DNA from 2 places in the Salinivibrio sp. AR640 genome. Region 1 is predicted to be linked to the other one. Evidence: predicted binding sites of a transcription regulator. Region 1 holds the regulator's gene; the other holds the start of a gene.
The links. Region 1 encodes MetJ, which represses methionine synthesis genes. Its sites were predicted from a motif close to TTAGACNTNTANANGTCTAA; they were not measured.

Region 1 (7,727 bases):
ATCTTTTACCCCTTCACGGCTGAGTACGCGCACCATATCGATAGCAATCGAGGCACCGACCATCTGCCGGGTCACAGGGTCATCCTCAAGACCTTGATACTGTTTGTGCATCCACTGTGGGACACGCACATGCGTCATTTGCGCAAACCGAGAAGCTTGCTTAAAGTTGGAGACGGGCAAAATCCCCGGCACAATCTCGACATCAATCCCCGCCGCCACACAGCGGTCACGAAAACGTAGGTAGCTTTCCACATCAAAGAAAAACTGGGTAATGGCACGACTGGCACCGGCATCGACTTTCCGTTTCAGATTAATGAGATCCGCTTGCGCACTTTTCGCTTCCGGGTGCACTTCAGGATAAGCGGCGACAGAAATATCAAAGTCATGTTCTTCTTTGAGCAACCGCACCAAGTCAGCCGCATACATAGTCGGCTTTTTCTCCGGCGACGGTAAGTCTCCGCGCAAAGCCACAATGTCACGAATACCATTTTGCCAGTAGTCACGGGCAATATGGCGCAGCTCATCTTCAGTGGCATCGATACAGGTTAGATGGGGCGCCGCCGCGACCCCCGTTTGATCATGAATACTTTTCACGATGTCATGGGTGCGATCACGCTCACCAGAATTGGCGCCATAAGTCACTGACATAAACTTAGGTTTAAGCCCTTTGAGGCGGTGCACGGAATTCCAGAGGGTTTCTTCCATACTGGGCGTGCTGGGCGGAAAAAACTCAAATGAGACGTTAATATCACCGTCTAAGTCGGCAATATTCTGATTAAGTGCATCAATGTGGCCTGCGTGCGTATAGCTCATACCCTCTCCCTGCAACCGGTTTTATTCGCGATGATGTGCGTTTTTGGTTTATACGTTTAGACGTCCATATGTCTAAAGATTGTCGTTATCTGGGTGAAATGTCAACGATCTCAGCCATGAAAAGAACTCATAGTATTATGAAGATAGTCAACATGCAGGAAGCCACCGAGAGCAGCAGCCAAAAGCGCGTCATATAACGTGATCTTCAGATAAAAAAAGCTGTCTTATGTGGAGTAAGACAGCTTTCACGTTTGCGAAGATCACGTTTACTAAAAGGACATTAGTGAAGACGCCCAATTAAGCGATTCAGATCAGATTGTATCGCCCCAGCGGTGACATCCCGCCCCGCCCCCGGTCCGCGGATCACTAATGGATTTTCACGATACCATTGGCTTTCAATCGCAAACACATTATCACAGGGCAGTAGATGCGCCAGCGGATGCTCACTCGGTAAGGTTTCTAAGCTCACCTGCGCATTACCATTGGCTTCTAGACGCGCCACATAGCGCAACACGGCGCGATCTTGCTGCGCTATTTCCAATCGATCCTGTAAACACGCATCCATTTGATGGGCGTTATCGAGAAACGCATCTAACGACAAAGATTGCAGCGCTGGCGGTATCAGTGACTCAACCTTGACCTGCTCGGGCTCCAATGACAGGCCCGCCTCCCTTGCGAGAATCACTAATTTACGCACCACGTCGGCACCCGACAGATCGTCACGCGGATCAGGTTCAGTTAGCCCTTGCTGCCATGCCTGTTCAAGTAAAGCACTGAACGGGACCTCGCCGGTGAATTGCAAAAAAAGCCAGGATAACGTACCGGAAAAGATCCCTGAGAGTGCGAGGATATGATCACCGCTTTCACGTAAGTCTTGAACCGCATAGTTAATCGGCAGCCCAGCGCCTACCGTGGCGTTATATAACCAATGGCGCCCCGTTTTCGCAAACGCATGTTGAATCGCATGGTATTGTTCGGCCGGTGCCGCGCCGGCTTCTTTGTTGGCGGAGATTAAATGAAAACCATGCTCGGCGAGACGCGGATAGAGAGCTGCCAGTGAGGTATTGGCCGTGACATCCAAAATCACCACATCATCATAAGGATGATTCAATAAGCGTGTTAACCATTCATCATCAAAGTATGGCGTGCCATTGTCATCAAAGTCATCCCTGATCTGCATTGGATCGATGCCAGCAAAATCTAACCATTGATTACGACTATCTACCACCGAAATCAGCGACACCTCCTTGCCATGACGCTTTTCGAGGTGCGATTTTTGCTCGGCAAACAAGCTGAGCCAACGCGCGCCAATATTTCCTTTCCCTACCAACACCAAGCCAATGCGACGTTGGGCTTGGAACAGCGCATCATGTAAGCTGGCCACAAGGGCAGGCGTATGCACCTGACGCAAAATCGCCACCATGCTCAGTCCAGATGCAGATTCACTGATAAACTCTACAGGCTGTGACTTCAGCTGCTGATAAAAACCATGACAGTGCACGGGATTATTGACCACGCCGGCTCCGACGGCAGCAACCATATTAAACCCTTCGCGCAGCTTCAACTCCGCGGATAGCCCGGCATCCTGGATCTGGGCCATGACCGAGGCCACGACCTCCGCCGTAAAGGCCAGTAAGATACGATACTGATCATCTTGATAATCCGTCGCCAGTGGTTGCACTTTCAGCTGAGAGAGGATACGGCTCAACTCTTGTTTAATTGCCTGAAAATCTTGCCCGCGGGCGACATCAAACTGCAATAGGCACACATCATCCAAAGATGTAATGATTTTTGCCCCGCGTCCGGTAGCCAGTACACGCTCTATATGGGTCGAGCCACTGTCGGGGGCCTGGGTACAACGTAAGGTCAGATCGGTCGCACTTTGCGCCACAGGCTGTAAAGTACGGCTATGAAGCACGGGCGCCGCCAAGCGTGCCAATTCGCCTGCTTCATCCAATCGGATTAAGGGTAACAAGCAAGCATTATCGACATGGCGTGGATCCGCGCTGTATACACCGGCAACATCACTCCATATAGTCACGCGGCGGACCCCCGCTAACGCACCGAGCACCGTGGCCGAATAATCTGACCCGTTACGCCCCAAAAGTACGGTTTCCCCAGCTTGATTTTGCGCCATAAACCCCGTAATAACGACGTGAGATTGCGTGTGCTGAGAAAGTTGCTGCCGTAACAGTGGCCATGATGCGCCGCGATCGACCTCAGGTTGAGCCGCACGTTCCGCGCGTAAACAGTGGCGCGAGTCCAACATCACCGCCTGACGACACTGCTGATTAAGCAGCGCAGCTAATAAACGCGCCGACCAAACCTCTCCGAACCCTTGCACATCGGCTTGTACGCTGTCGCTCAGCGCTGTCTCCCCGAGCGACGCGATCGTCGCGATGTCAGCAGATAAGGCATCAACCAACTGTTGTTTGTGATCACCGTTGATCAGATTTTCAATCAAGTCTTGCTGAAAGGCACGGACGCCTTGCAAGGTCTCATGCGCCAACCGGCCATCTTTGCCCAGTTGAGCGAGCCAAGCAATGAGCTGATTGGTCGTTTTCCCCGCCGCAGAGACCACAATTAAGTCGTGCGCCTTTGCATGCGCCGTCAGCACATCGACCACACGGCGATAACAATCTGGGCTCGCTAAACTGCTGCCACCAAATTTATGCAATTGGCGTTGTGATTCGGGGGCGGTGTCCATCGGTTGCGCGTGCATGGCGAGGTCTCTCTTGGTCTCAATAAATATCAATAAAGCGGCGTGCTATGACAGCAACACCTATAGCAATCGGTTTTACTGGTTAGCTAAATGGGCGAAGGCATGCGCCAAATCGGCCACTAAGTCTTCTGCGTCTTCTAGTCCAATAGAAAAACGCAACAACGTCCGGGTAATGCCAGCCTCGGCTTGCGCGTCATCACTCATCGCACGATGGGTCATTGACCCTGGATGCGTGACCAGACTTTCTACCCCGCCCAGCGACTCGGCAAGCGCAAATAAAGATAAGCCTTCAATAAAACGTGCGATCCCAGCGGAGTCCGTGTCCAGCTCGAGGCTGAGCATACTACCAAATCCAAACTGCTGACGGGCGGCAATCTCATGGCCTGGATGTGTCGCCAAACCGGGATAGTAGAGTTGCCGCACCGCAGGGACTGTTTGCAAATAGGTTAATACCGCTTGCGTATTTTGCTGATGTTGTTTAACCCGAGCGCCCAAGGTACGCAACCCTCGCAATGTCATATAACTGTCAAAGGCGTTGCCTGTCGCGCCCAAGCAGTTGCCCCACCACGCTAATGTTGCAGCCAATTCAGGCGTCTTCGCCACTACAGCGCCACCGACAATATCAGAGTGACCATTAATAAATTTAGTAGTGGAATGCACGATGATGTCCGCACCCAGTGAAAAAGGCTGTTGGAGTGCTGGCGATAAAAAGGTGTTATCGACCACCACCCATGCCCCCACTTGGTGGGCCTGTTGGCAGATTTTAGCAATATCGACCACACGCAATAGCGGATTAGAGGGTGTTTCAACTAACACCAGTTTCGGCTGTTTTGCCAGCGCAGCGGTTAACGCCTGGTGATCAGATTGATCGACAAAACTGACCTGCCAAATCCCTTGCTTGGCGCGTGACTCTAACAAGCGATAGGTACCACCATAACAGTCGTGCGGTGCAACAATATGATCCCCTGCATCCAGTAAAGACAACACCAAGTTAATGGCTGCCATCCCACAGTTGGTCACCACGGCACCGGCTCCGCCTTCCAGTTCCGTTAACGCTTGCTCTAACTGAGCTCGAGTTGGATTGCCCCCACGGGCATAATCATAAGTGGGAACGTCGCCAAAAGCAGGAAAACGATAGTTGGTTGATAAATACAAAGGCGGCACAACCGCATGATGTTGCGTGTCAGTGCCAATTCCTGTTCGAACGGCAATGGTGTCGGTTTTTTTACCTGTCATGGTTCATCCTTGCTCTTGTTGCGCTGGCACGGTTTACGTGATCCAGTCGTCATCATACTACTTTACCTCGGCGCTTTTGGGACGTCAACACTTCTAGACGTCTAAACACCTTTGCATGTGGCGGTTAATATAGCTAAAATCTCCGCAGCATCATTCTGGGTATTCCATAATCAAGATAGGTGAGACATGGCGCAGTGGAACGGCGATTACATTAATCCGTATGCCGAACATGGTAAAAAGAAAGAGCAGGTAAAGAAGATCACCGTCTCTATCCCACTTAAAGTATTAAAAATTCTTACTGATGAGCGCACTCGCCGTCAGGTTCATAACCTGCGTCATGCGACCAACAGTGAGCTATTGTGTGAGGCATTTTTACATGCCTATACCGGGCAGCCTCTGCCAACCGATGACGACATCCGTAAGGATAAACCCGATAGCATTCCTGCCGAGGCACGTCGGATCATGGAAGAGTTGGGTATTGAGTTTGACGACAGTGAATACTAAACAAAAAAACCGCCATCGGCGGTTTTTTTATGGTAAGACACTGTTTTCGACTTATAACATGTTCTACTTACAACATATTTTCTTTACAACATGTTTTCTTTACAACATATAGTTGTCTGGCATCTCAATACGGGCTACGCCGGTTTCGACGGCCGCAAGCGCCACGGCACGTGCTACCTTGGGCAGTAAACGGGCATCCATCGGCTTGGGAATGATGTAATCCGGGCCAAAACTGAGTGAAGACAAGCCCGCGGCATCTAAGACCGATTGTGGTACAGGCTCTTTCGCCAAACCACGAATCGCTTCAACGGCGGCCAACTTCATCGCATCATTAATCTCACTGGCACGCACATCTAATGCTCCCCGGAAAATAAACGGGAAACACAAGACGTTATTCACCTGATTCGGGTAATCCGAACGCCCCGTTCCAATGATCAGATCATCCCGGACTTGGTGCGCAACCTCTGGGTTAATTTCAGGATCTGGGTTTGAGCAGGCAAACACGACAGGCTTATCCGCCATCAGTTTTAATGCCTCAGGCGAGAGCAAATCCGGGCCTGATACGCCAACAAAGAGATCCGCACCTTCAATCACATCTTCGAGGGTACGCTTATCCGTGTTATTGGCAAACAGCTGCTTATACTTGTTAATGTCATCACGACGGGTGTGAATCACCCCTTTGCGATCCAGCATGTAAATCTTTTCGCGCTGGGCGCCACATTTAATCAATAGCTCCATACAGGCCACCGCAGCGGCACCCGCACCGAGACACACGATGGTGGCTTCACCAATATCTTTGCCTTGCAACTCGAGCGCGTTAAGCATCCCCGCAGCAGTGACAATCGCGGTACCATGTTGATCATCATGGAAGACAGGCACTTCACAGCGTTCAATCAGCTGCTTTTCGATCTCAAAACAATCTGGGGCTTTGATATCTTCAAGGTTGATACCGCCAAAGGTGTCAGCAATATTGGCTACGGTATCAACAAACTCATCGATGGTGCGGTGTTTAACTTCAATGTCGATCGAGTCCAAGCCGGCAAAACGCTTGAACAATAACGCTTTGCCTTCCATGACAGGCTTTGACGCCATCGGCCCTAAATTCCCTAACCCCAAAATCGCGGTGCCGTTTGAGATCACCGCAACCATATTGCCTTTACCGGTATAGCGATATACGGCATCCGCATCTTGGGCTATTTCACGCACAGGTTCAGCAACGCCTGGGCTGTAGGCGAGAGCAAGATCCGCCGCTGAATCAGCAGGCTTACTGAGTTCGACAGAGATTTTTCCGGGTGTAGGGTATGCATGATAATCCAGCGCTTGCTGGCGTTTATCGTCCGACATGTCGTTTTCCTAGTTATTATCGTGAAGGGGTAACCAATACCGGCAGGGAAGGATGACCGATATTAGCCAGACACTCTACAAACCACACAGGAAAGGTTTGTATAAGGGTAAAGATGGTAACGCAGCGGGGAAACGTCCACCAGTACTAACGCCGTATTCGCGATGATGCTCGGACCTGTTGTCCGAATACTAGGACGATACGATCAAAAAAAGGGACGCTGATGCGTCCCTTCTCTATATTCGGTCAATAGCTGCTTATTTTTTGCTGCTAAGGGCACCGAAACGTTTCTTAAAGCGATCAACACGGCCACCAGCATCAAGGATACGCTGCTTACCGGTGTAGAATGGGTGACATTTGTCACACACGTCTAGGTTGATGTTTTTACCTAGGGTTGTGCTGAACGCAAATTCGTTACCGCAAGAGCATTTTGCTGTGACGGCTTTGTACTCTGGATGGATACCAGCTTTCATAGGGATAACCTCATTTTAAAGGCCGTGTCGCTCTCCCGATCCTAAGCCGGGCACCACACGTCGTTAACAAATATTTTCTAAGGCGCGCAATTCTAATCAAGCCCCCTCGGTTTCGCAACTTTTTTGTGCAATCACCACGCCGCGTCACCGTACAACAAGGCTTTGCCAACCGAAGGCGAACCGTTACACTGAGCCCCCTTCTGGTCAATAAGATGTTGTGATGGAACAGTTTGCTCAGGTGGCCCTACCGGTCCCGTTAGCGAAAACTTTTGATTACCGAATCGGTGAGAATCAACATCCCATCATCGGTGGGCGGGTAAAAGTGCCCTTTGGCCGCCAGCACAAGGTTGGCATTGTCACCGGCTTATCCGCAACCGCCAGTGTGGACGCGAGCCAACTCAAGGTGCTCGATGCCGTATTGGATACCCAACCGGTTTGGACGCCCGGCGTCTATCATTTACTCCACTGGGCAAGCCGCTTTTATCATCATCCGCTAGGGGATGCGATGGGCGCTGTGATGCCAACCCTGCTTCGAAAAGGACGCCCTGCGGCATTACAACAGCAAAAATGGTGGCAAATTACCGAGTCAGGACAAAACCAACCCCTCTCGGGCCTGAGCCGTGCCCCTAAACAAGCT
Region 2 (7,727 bases), on a different contig from region 1:
TAATAAATTGATTAAGACCCATTTGTATGATGAGAGGGGAAAAGGACGTGAACCCATTACCACCGATTTCGGTCGCTAAGTTTGGCGGGACGAGCGTTGGCACTATCGATGCCATGCAACAAAGCGCTGATGTGATCGAGCAACACCCACATACCCGCTTTGTGGTGATCAGTGCGTGCGCAGGCGTCACCAATCACTTGGTTGCACTGGCACAAGGGATCAACGACCCACAAGTCCGTCAAGACAAACTGGTTGCCATCACCGCTATCCATCAAGCGATATTAAACGCGCTTCCCGCTTGCCAGGACACGCAAACAGCAGTCGATGACTGGCACCAAACGATTGCCGACTATGCAAATACCGCAGCATCTGCTCCCAGTACAGCGTTAACGGATGCGTTGGTCGCTTGTGGTGAGCTCATCTCAACCTATATTTTTACTCACTTGCTCAATAGCCGAGGCATGGCCACGGTGAGGGCCGATGCGCGAGCGTTATTACGCACCGATAGTCACTTCGGCTGTGCCCAACCGGATCGACAACAAACCAAGATTCAGTGCCAGAACCAATTACTCCCCCGCTTAGCAACGCATTTAGTGGTCACGCAAGGGTTTATCGGTGCTGATGCGAACGGGCACACCACCACCTTAGGCCGCGGCGGCAGTGACTACAGTGCCGCGCTATTCGCCGAGGCGATCGGAGCAGAAAGTTTGGCCATCTGGACCGATGTCCCCGGGATTTATACCACCGATCCACGAGTGACTGATCGTGCTCGTCCGATTAGTGAAATTAGCTTTAGCGAAGCCTCGGAAATGGCTACCTTTGGTGCCAAGATCCTCCATCCATCGACGTTAGTGCCCGCGGTACGCCAGCATATCCCGGTATTTGTCGGCGCGGCGAGAGCCCCCGAACAAGGCGGTACCTGGATCCGTGAGCAAGCGCACTCAGCGCCGCTCTTTCGTGCCGTGGCCCTCAGGCGCAACCAGACCATGGTGACACTGACCAGCTTAAACATGTTTCATGCTTGTGGTTTTTTGGCCAAGGTGTTTGAGATCTTGGCGCGCTTTGAAATCTCAGTTGATTTAATCACGACCTCGGAGGTCAGTGTCTCTCTGACGCTGGATCAAACCCATACCCAGGGTGACGCACCGCAGCTGCCGGAGGCTGCCATCGCCGAGCTCACGCAGTTATGTCAGGTAGAGATCTGTGCGAATCTAGCGGTTGTTGCGCTGATCGGTAACGAGATGAATCACACACCGGGCGCGACAGCGCCGGTATTTAGTGCGCTTGCTCAATATAAACTGCGCATGATTTGCTATGGTGCCAGCAATCACAATGTCTGTGTGGTGGTCGACGATCACGACGCGACCCATGTCGTACAGCGGTTACACGCTGACTTATTTGAGTAAAAAAAGGCCAGCACATGTGATGTGCTGGTCTTTTTTCATTAGGCGTTTAAGTTTGGCCCGAGCCATTTTTCCGCGTCTTTGCTGCTCCACTCTTTGCGCGCCGCATAACTGTCACGTTGATCATCTTGAATCTTAGCCACCGCAAAGTAGCGTGATTCAGGATGTGAGAAGTACCACCCCGACACAGATGCGCCTGGCCACATGGCATAGCTTTCGGTGAGTGTCATGCCCGTATGCGCTTCTACCGAGAGCAACTGCCAAATTTTTCCTTTCTCGCTGTGCTCAGGGCAGGCAGCATAACCCGGAGCCGGCCGGATCCCTTGGTATTGCTCCCGGATCAAGGCGTCGTTATCGAGCGTCTCATTGGGCGCATAGCCCCACAATGAGATCCGAATTTGCTGGTGCAGGTATTCTGCAAAGGCTTCTGCTAATCGATCGGCGACCGCTTGGATCATGATCGCGTTGTAATCATCCCCTACAACTTTATAACTTTCCGCCAAGGCATACTCGCCAATGCCGCCTGTCACCGCAAACGCACCAATCCAATCAGGCTGACCACTGGTTTTCGGCGCGATAAAGTCCGACAAGCAATAATTGGCGCCGCGTGGCTTTTTGGTTTGCTGACGTAAATGGTTCAGTACCGTGCCCACCGTTTGCCGTGATGTGTCAGTATACACCTCTATATCGTCCTCTAGGCTGTTGGCAGGAAAGACACCACACACCCCTTTTGCGGCGATCAATCCTTCGTGCTCAAACCGGTCGAGCCAACCATTAGCGTCTTCATACAAACGGCGTGCTTCTTCACCCACCAGCTCGTGGTCTAAAATCGCTGGGAATTTGCCGCTCAGGGACCAGGTCATAAAGAAAGGGGTCCAATCGATATACTGACGTAATGTCGCTATCGAGACATCATCGTAAACATGGACGCCCGGCCTCGCCGGCTGGGGCGGCGTGTAATGGGCCCAATCGGTTTGCCATTTGTTTGCCCTTGCCGCGTCCAGGGTGACAGGCGGAGTGCGGGGTGTCTTGCGTTGGTGCTGCTCTCGTACTGACACATACTCTTTTTGTAAGCGCGCGACAAAGTCCGGATATTGAGCCGGCGATAATAGCGATGCACAAACGCCAACGGCACGTGACGCATTCGACACATACACCACAGGAGCCTGGTAGTGCTGCTCTATTTTCACCGCGGTATGCGCTTTGGATGTGGTCGCCCCCCCAATCAATAGCGGAATATCAAACCCTTGCCTTTCCATTTCTTTGGCGACATTCACCATTTCATCCAACGACGGCGTGATAAGGCCTGACAAACCAATAATGTCGACTTGCTCCTCGCGCGCCACTGACAGGATTTTATCGGTCGGCACCATCACACCGAGATCAATAATCTCGAAGTTATTGCATTGCAGCACTACGCCGACAATGTTTTTGCCAATGTCATGCACGTCGCCTTTTACCGTGGCAAGTAAGATCTTGCCATTGGTCTGCCCTTGTTGCTTTTCAGCGTTGATGTAAGGTTCAAGATAGGCCACGGCTTGTTTCATCACCCGCGCCGACTTCACCACTTGCGGCAGGAACATCTTACCTTCGCCAAATAAGTCTCCCACCACATTCATGCCCGCCATTAGTGGGCCTTCTATCACTTCCAACGGTTTACTCGCCGCCGCTCGAGCTAGCTCAGTATCTTCAACAATAAATTCGGTAATGCCTTTAACCAGTGCATGTTCAAGCCGTTTATCCACTGGCCAACTGCGCCACTCCGCGGTTTCTGCCACTTCGTTTTCACCGCGGTCGCGGTAGCTGTCCGCCAACGCCAGTAAACGTTCCGTGGCGCCATCGTCTTTGTTAAGCACCACATCTTCCACCGCCACACGCAGCGATTCAGGCAAATCATCATAAATGGCTAACTGGCCAGCATTGACGATGCCCATATCCATACCGTTTTTAATGCAATGGTAGAGAAACACCGCATGGATCGCCTCACGCACTGGGTTGTTTCCGCGAAACGAAAAAGACACGTTAGACACGCCACCTGAAATCATGGCATGCGGCAGGGTTTGTTTGATATCTGCGACCGCGTTGATGAAGTCGACCGCGTAGTTATTATGCTCATCAATGCCGGTGGCCACCGCGAAGATATTAGGATCAAAGATAATGTCTTCCGGCGGGAAGCCGACTTGATCAACCAGCAGGTGATACGCGCGCGTGCAAATCTCGACTTTACGTTCACGTGTATCAGCCTGGCCTTGCTCATCAAACGCCATCACAATCACAGCGGCACCGTATCGACGGACTAAGTGGGCTTGTTGAATAAACGCGGCTTCCCCCTCTTTAAGAGAAATTGAGTTCACAATCCCTTTACCTTGGATACACTTCAGTCCGGCTTCAATGATCTCCCACTTTGAGGAGTCAATCATCACCGGTACCCGAGCAATATCGGGCTCAGCCGCACACAGATTGAGAAAACGTACCATGGCTTGCTGTGCATCCAACATGCCTTCATCCATATTGATATCGATGATTTGCGCCCCGTTTTCCACTTGCTGCAACGCCACCTCAAGCGCTTCGTCGTATTGTTCTTCGACGATTAAACGCTTAAAACGCGCCGACCCAGTGACATTAGTGCGCTCCCCCACGTTCACGAACAGGCTTTCAGCATTAATAGTCAGCGGTTCTAGCCCTGATAGTCGACATGCCACAGACTGAGAGGGGCGCGCACGGGGGGCATGTTTCGCCACCACTTCGCTGATCGCTTGAATATGCTCAGGTGTGGTACCACAGCACCCACCCACCAGGTTAATAAAGCCAGAAGCGGCCCATTCGTCGATATGTTTTGCCATGTCTTCAGGCGAGAGATCGTATTCGCCAAACGCATTGGGTAAACCGGCATTGGGATGAACCGAAACAAATCCTTCGCAGATCTCACTGAGCTCTTTGACGTACTGACGCAATTCGGCTGGCCCCAGCGCACAGTTCAAACCAAAAGAAAGCGGTTCGACGTGGCGTAAAGAGTGATAAAACGCCGCGGTGGTTTGCCCAGAGAGCGTACGACCAGACGCATCGGTGATGGTGCCAGAGATCATAATGGGTAAGCGCACACCTCGGGCATCAAAGACTTTTTCAACAGCAAAGGCACAGGCTTTCGCGTTCAAGGTATCAAAGATGGTTTCCAACATGATGAGATCAACACCACCATCCATCAACGCCTCAGTGGACTCCGCATACCCCTCAACTAATTGATCAAAGGTGACATTACGAAAGCCAGGATCGTTCACATCTGGAGAGATAGAGCAAGTGCGATTCGTGGGTCCGAGAACCCCAGCAACAAAGCGTGGTTTTTCTGGGGTTTTCGCCGTCCAGTGGTCAGCCACGTCGCGAGCAAGACGCGCAGCAGCTAAATTTATCTCCGCACTGATGGCCTGCATGTCGTAATCGGCCATGGCTATCTGGGTCGCGTTGAACGTATTGGTTTCTATGATGTCCGCGCCCGCGGCCAGATAGTCGCTGTGTAACGCTGCTATTTTTTCAGGCTGCGTCAGTACCAAAAGGTCATTGTTACCTTTCACATCACAATGCCAGTCTTTAAAGCGTGCGCCGCGGTAATCGGCTTCGCCGAGTCCTAAGCCTTGGATCATGGTGCCCATACCGCCATCGATCACCAAAATACACTTAGAGAGACGCTGTGTTAATCGATCCATTCTTACCCCGTGATATCACCATCCTGATTGCGATAGTTTTATCCTACCACAGCCATTTTGGAAATCTAGACGTCTATAAATATCGATTAATTTTGATCTATTTCAATTCAGCTGTTCGTTTTGAGCGCAATTTCTATTAATATTTTGTAACTCTTTCATTCCTCGTCGTACTAGGAAGCTGCATGTCTACCTACGCAATCCTCAGTTTCATGGCTGCTGCTGCCATCTTTATCGCCTTTATTAATAGTAAAATCAGCCGAGTACAAACGACTATCGCGATCACTGCAAGCTCTCTACTCCTTTCTCTTTTGATCGTGATCGCCGGTCAATACCAAGCCATTCCGTTAAAGGCGATGGCGGAGCAAATATTGACCGATATCCACTTTGATGCCTTTTTACTCAAAGGCGTACTCGGTTTCCTTTTATTCGCGGGCGGTATTGGTGTCAAGCTTCCCCATTTCTCTGATCAAAAATGGGAAATCACCACCCTCGTCCTCGGCGGCCTGTTGGTCTCTGTCTCGCTGGTTGGTGCCGGTATTTGGGGCGTCTTCCAACTGATCGGCATTCCTTTTGATTTTATCTATTGTTTATTGTTTGGGGCGCTGATTTCTCCAACCGATCCCATCGCGGTGTTGGCCATTGTTAAGCGGCTACAGGCACCTAGGCGGATCACCACCCAAATCGAGGGAGAGTCACTGTTTAACGACGGGGTCGGGATTGTTATTTTCGTGACGCTTTTTACCTTGGCGTTTGGCGACAGCGAGCCGACACTCGGTGGTACGATCGCATTGTTCTTACAAGAAGCTATCGGTGGGATTTTATACGGTCTGATATTGGGTTACCTGTTTCACCGTTTGATCTGCGCGACCAATGACCATTCCATGGAACTGCTACTGACATTGGCTATTCCTAGCGCGGGGTATGTGCTCGCCGATATGTTGCATGTTTCCGGGCCACTGGCGATGGTAGTATCTGGCATTATGATCGGTAACTGGACTCGCTTTATTGGCTTCTCCAAAGAGAGTGAGGATCATCTGGACCATTTTTGGGAATTGGTCGATGAGTTTTTGAATAGCTTACTGTTCTTGTTGATCGGGGTCAGCCTGTTACAGATTAGCTTCCATAAGGAAGACTGGATCATTATGGCCGCAGTTGTACCCGTTGTACTGTTCGCTCGTTATCTCAGTGTGAAAGCCTGCTATTTCGGCTTCAATCGCTTTCGTCAATACAACCCTTGGGCCGTTCGTATTTTGAGTTGGGGAGGCCTAAGAGGTGGGTTAGCCCTTGCCATGGCCATGGCAGTGCCGGCTGGTGTGATGGTCGTCCCTGAGAAGAATATCGACGTCCGTGAACTGATTTTAATCATGACTTATGCGGTGGTGGTTTTCTCTATTCTCGTACAAGGATCGACCATGACAGGAATGGTTGATAAAGCCAATGCCGCTCAAGAGAAAATCGATAATCCCCGTGTATAAACACTCTTTCTCAACAAGGCGCCAATTAGGCGCCTTTTTGCTATTCGTCGAGCGTAAAGTTAGATTGTGAAAATTCAGCCAGATTAAACGGCGTCAGCTGATAGACACAATAGTTCAACCAATTGGCAAAGAGTAAGTGCCCATGACTCCGCCAACTCACATAGGGGGGTTGAGACGGATCATCATCAGGATAATAGTTAATCGGGACGACAGGCTCCATCCCTTCTTCAAGATCGCGATGGTATTCATGATGCAGCGTATGTGAGTCATATTCGGGATGACCTGTCACAAACACATTACGTTTATCCTTGGTCGCCGCCAAGTAAGTGCCCGCTTGTGCTGAGGTGGCGAGAATATCGAGATCCGTGTGTTCGTCAAGAAAGCTTGGTGAAAAGTCAGCGTACCGCGAGTGAGGGGCGAGAAAGCTATCATCAAACCCCCGCAATAAAGGATGCGTAGCCAGTGCTTCATTTACCTGGTGCTGATAGACGCCAGATAACTTCTCTTTGCGCGTTTTTTTGGGTAAATCGTAAAGAAGCTTTAAACCCGCTTGAGCCGCCCAGCAAACGTAAAGGGTAGACGTAACATGCTGATGCGCCCAATTCATCACATCTTGCAAATGCTCCCAGTAAATCACATCTTCAAACTGCACCAAGCCCAATGGTGCCCCGGTGACGATAAGACCATCAAAGTTGCGTTCACGCACGGCTTCAAACTGGCGATAGAAGGTGTCTAAGTGTTCCGTTGGCGTGTTTTTACTGGGTCGGTTATCAATACGTAAAAGCTCGACATCAACCTGTAAAGGGCTATTAGAGAGCAAGCGCATAAATTGCGTCTCGGTCTCAATTTTTTTGGGCATTAAGTTGAGTAACAACACCTTCAATGGGCGAATGTTTTGGCTCACCGCACGCGTCTGCGACATAACGAAAATGTTTTCTCGACGCAAAATATTGGTGGCGGGGAGCTGATCCGGGATTTTTATCGGCATCACTGCCTCCTGAAGATTTAAGATGTTTAGACGTCCAGATATCTAATAACATACCCCAGTGACCCATGAAGCTCAAGCAATAATCAACGCCCAGAGATGCCCGAATAAGTAAGAATAGTGAAAGGGTAACAACACCAAACAAAAAGGTGAGGTAAAAATG

Region 2: the regulator MetJ is predicted to act here: its motif matches at 5,162-5,181, upstream of metH (methionine synthase).

What each region holds. Positions count from the first base shown of each region.
Region 1 covers NZ_MUFD01000028.1:31,564-39,290, reverse strand. Annotated here, with positions in the region: gene metF (methylenetetrahydrofolate reductase) at 1-813, opposite strand, end outside; gene BZG75_RS12990 (bifunctional aspartate kinase/homoserine dehydrogenase II) at 1,094-3,535, opposite strand; gene metB (cystathionine gamma-synthase) at 3,611-4,771, opposite strand; gene metJ (met regulon transcriptional regulator MetJ) at 4,958-5,275, shown strand; gene BZG75_RS12975 (malic enzyme-like NAD(P)-binding protein) at 5,375-6,619, opposite strand; gene rpmE (50S ribosomal protein L31) at 6,875-7,090, opposite strand; gene priA (primosomal protein N') at 7,311-7,727, shown strand, end outside.
Region 2 covers NZ_MUFD01000036.1:692-8,418, reverse strand. Annotated here, with positions in the region: gene lysC (lysine-sensitive aspartokinase 3) at 30-1,406, shown strand; gene metH (methionine synthase) at 1,445-5,104, opposite strand; gene BZG75_RS14080 (cation:proton antiporter) at 5,287-6,579, shown strand; gene metA (homoserine O-acetyltransferase MetA) at 6,620-7,567, opposite strand.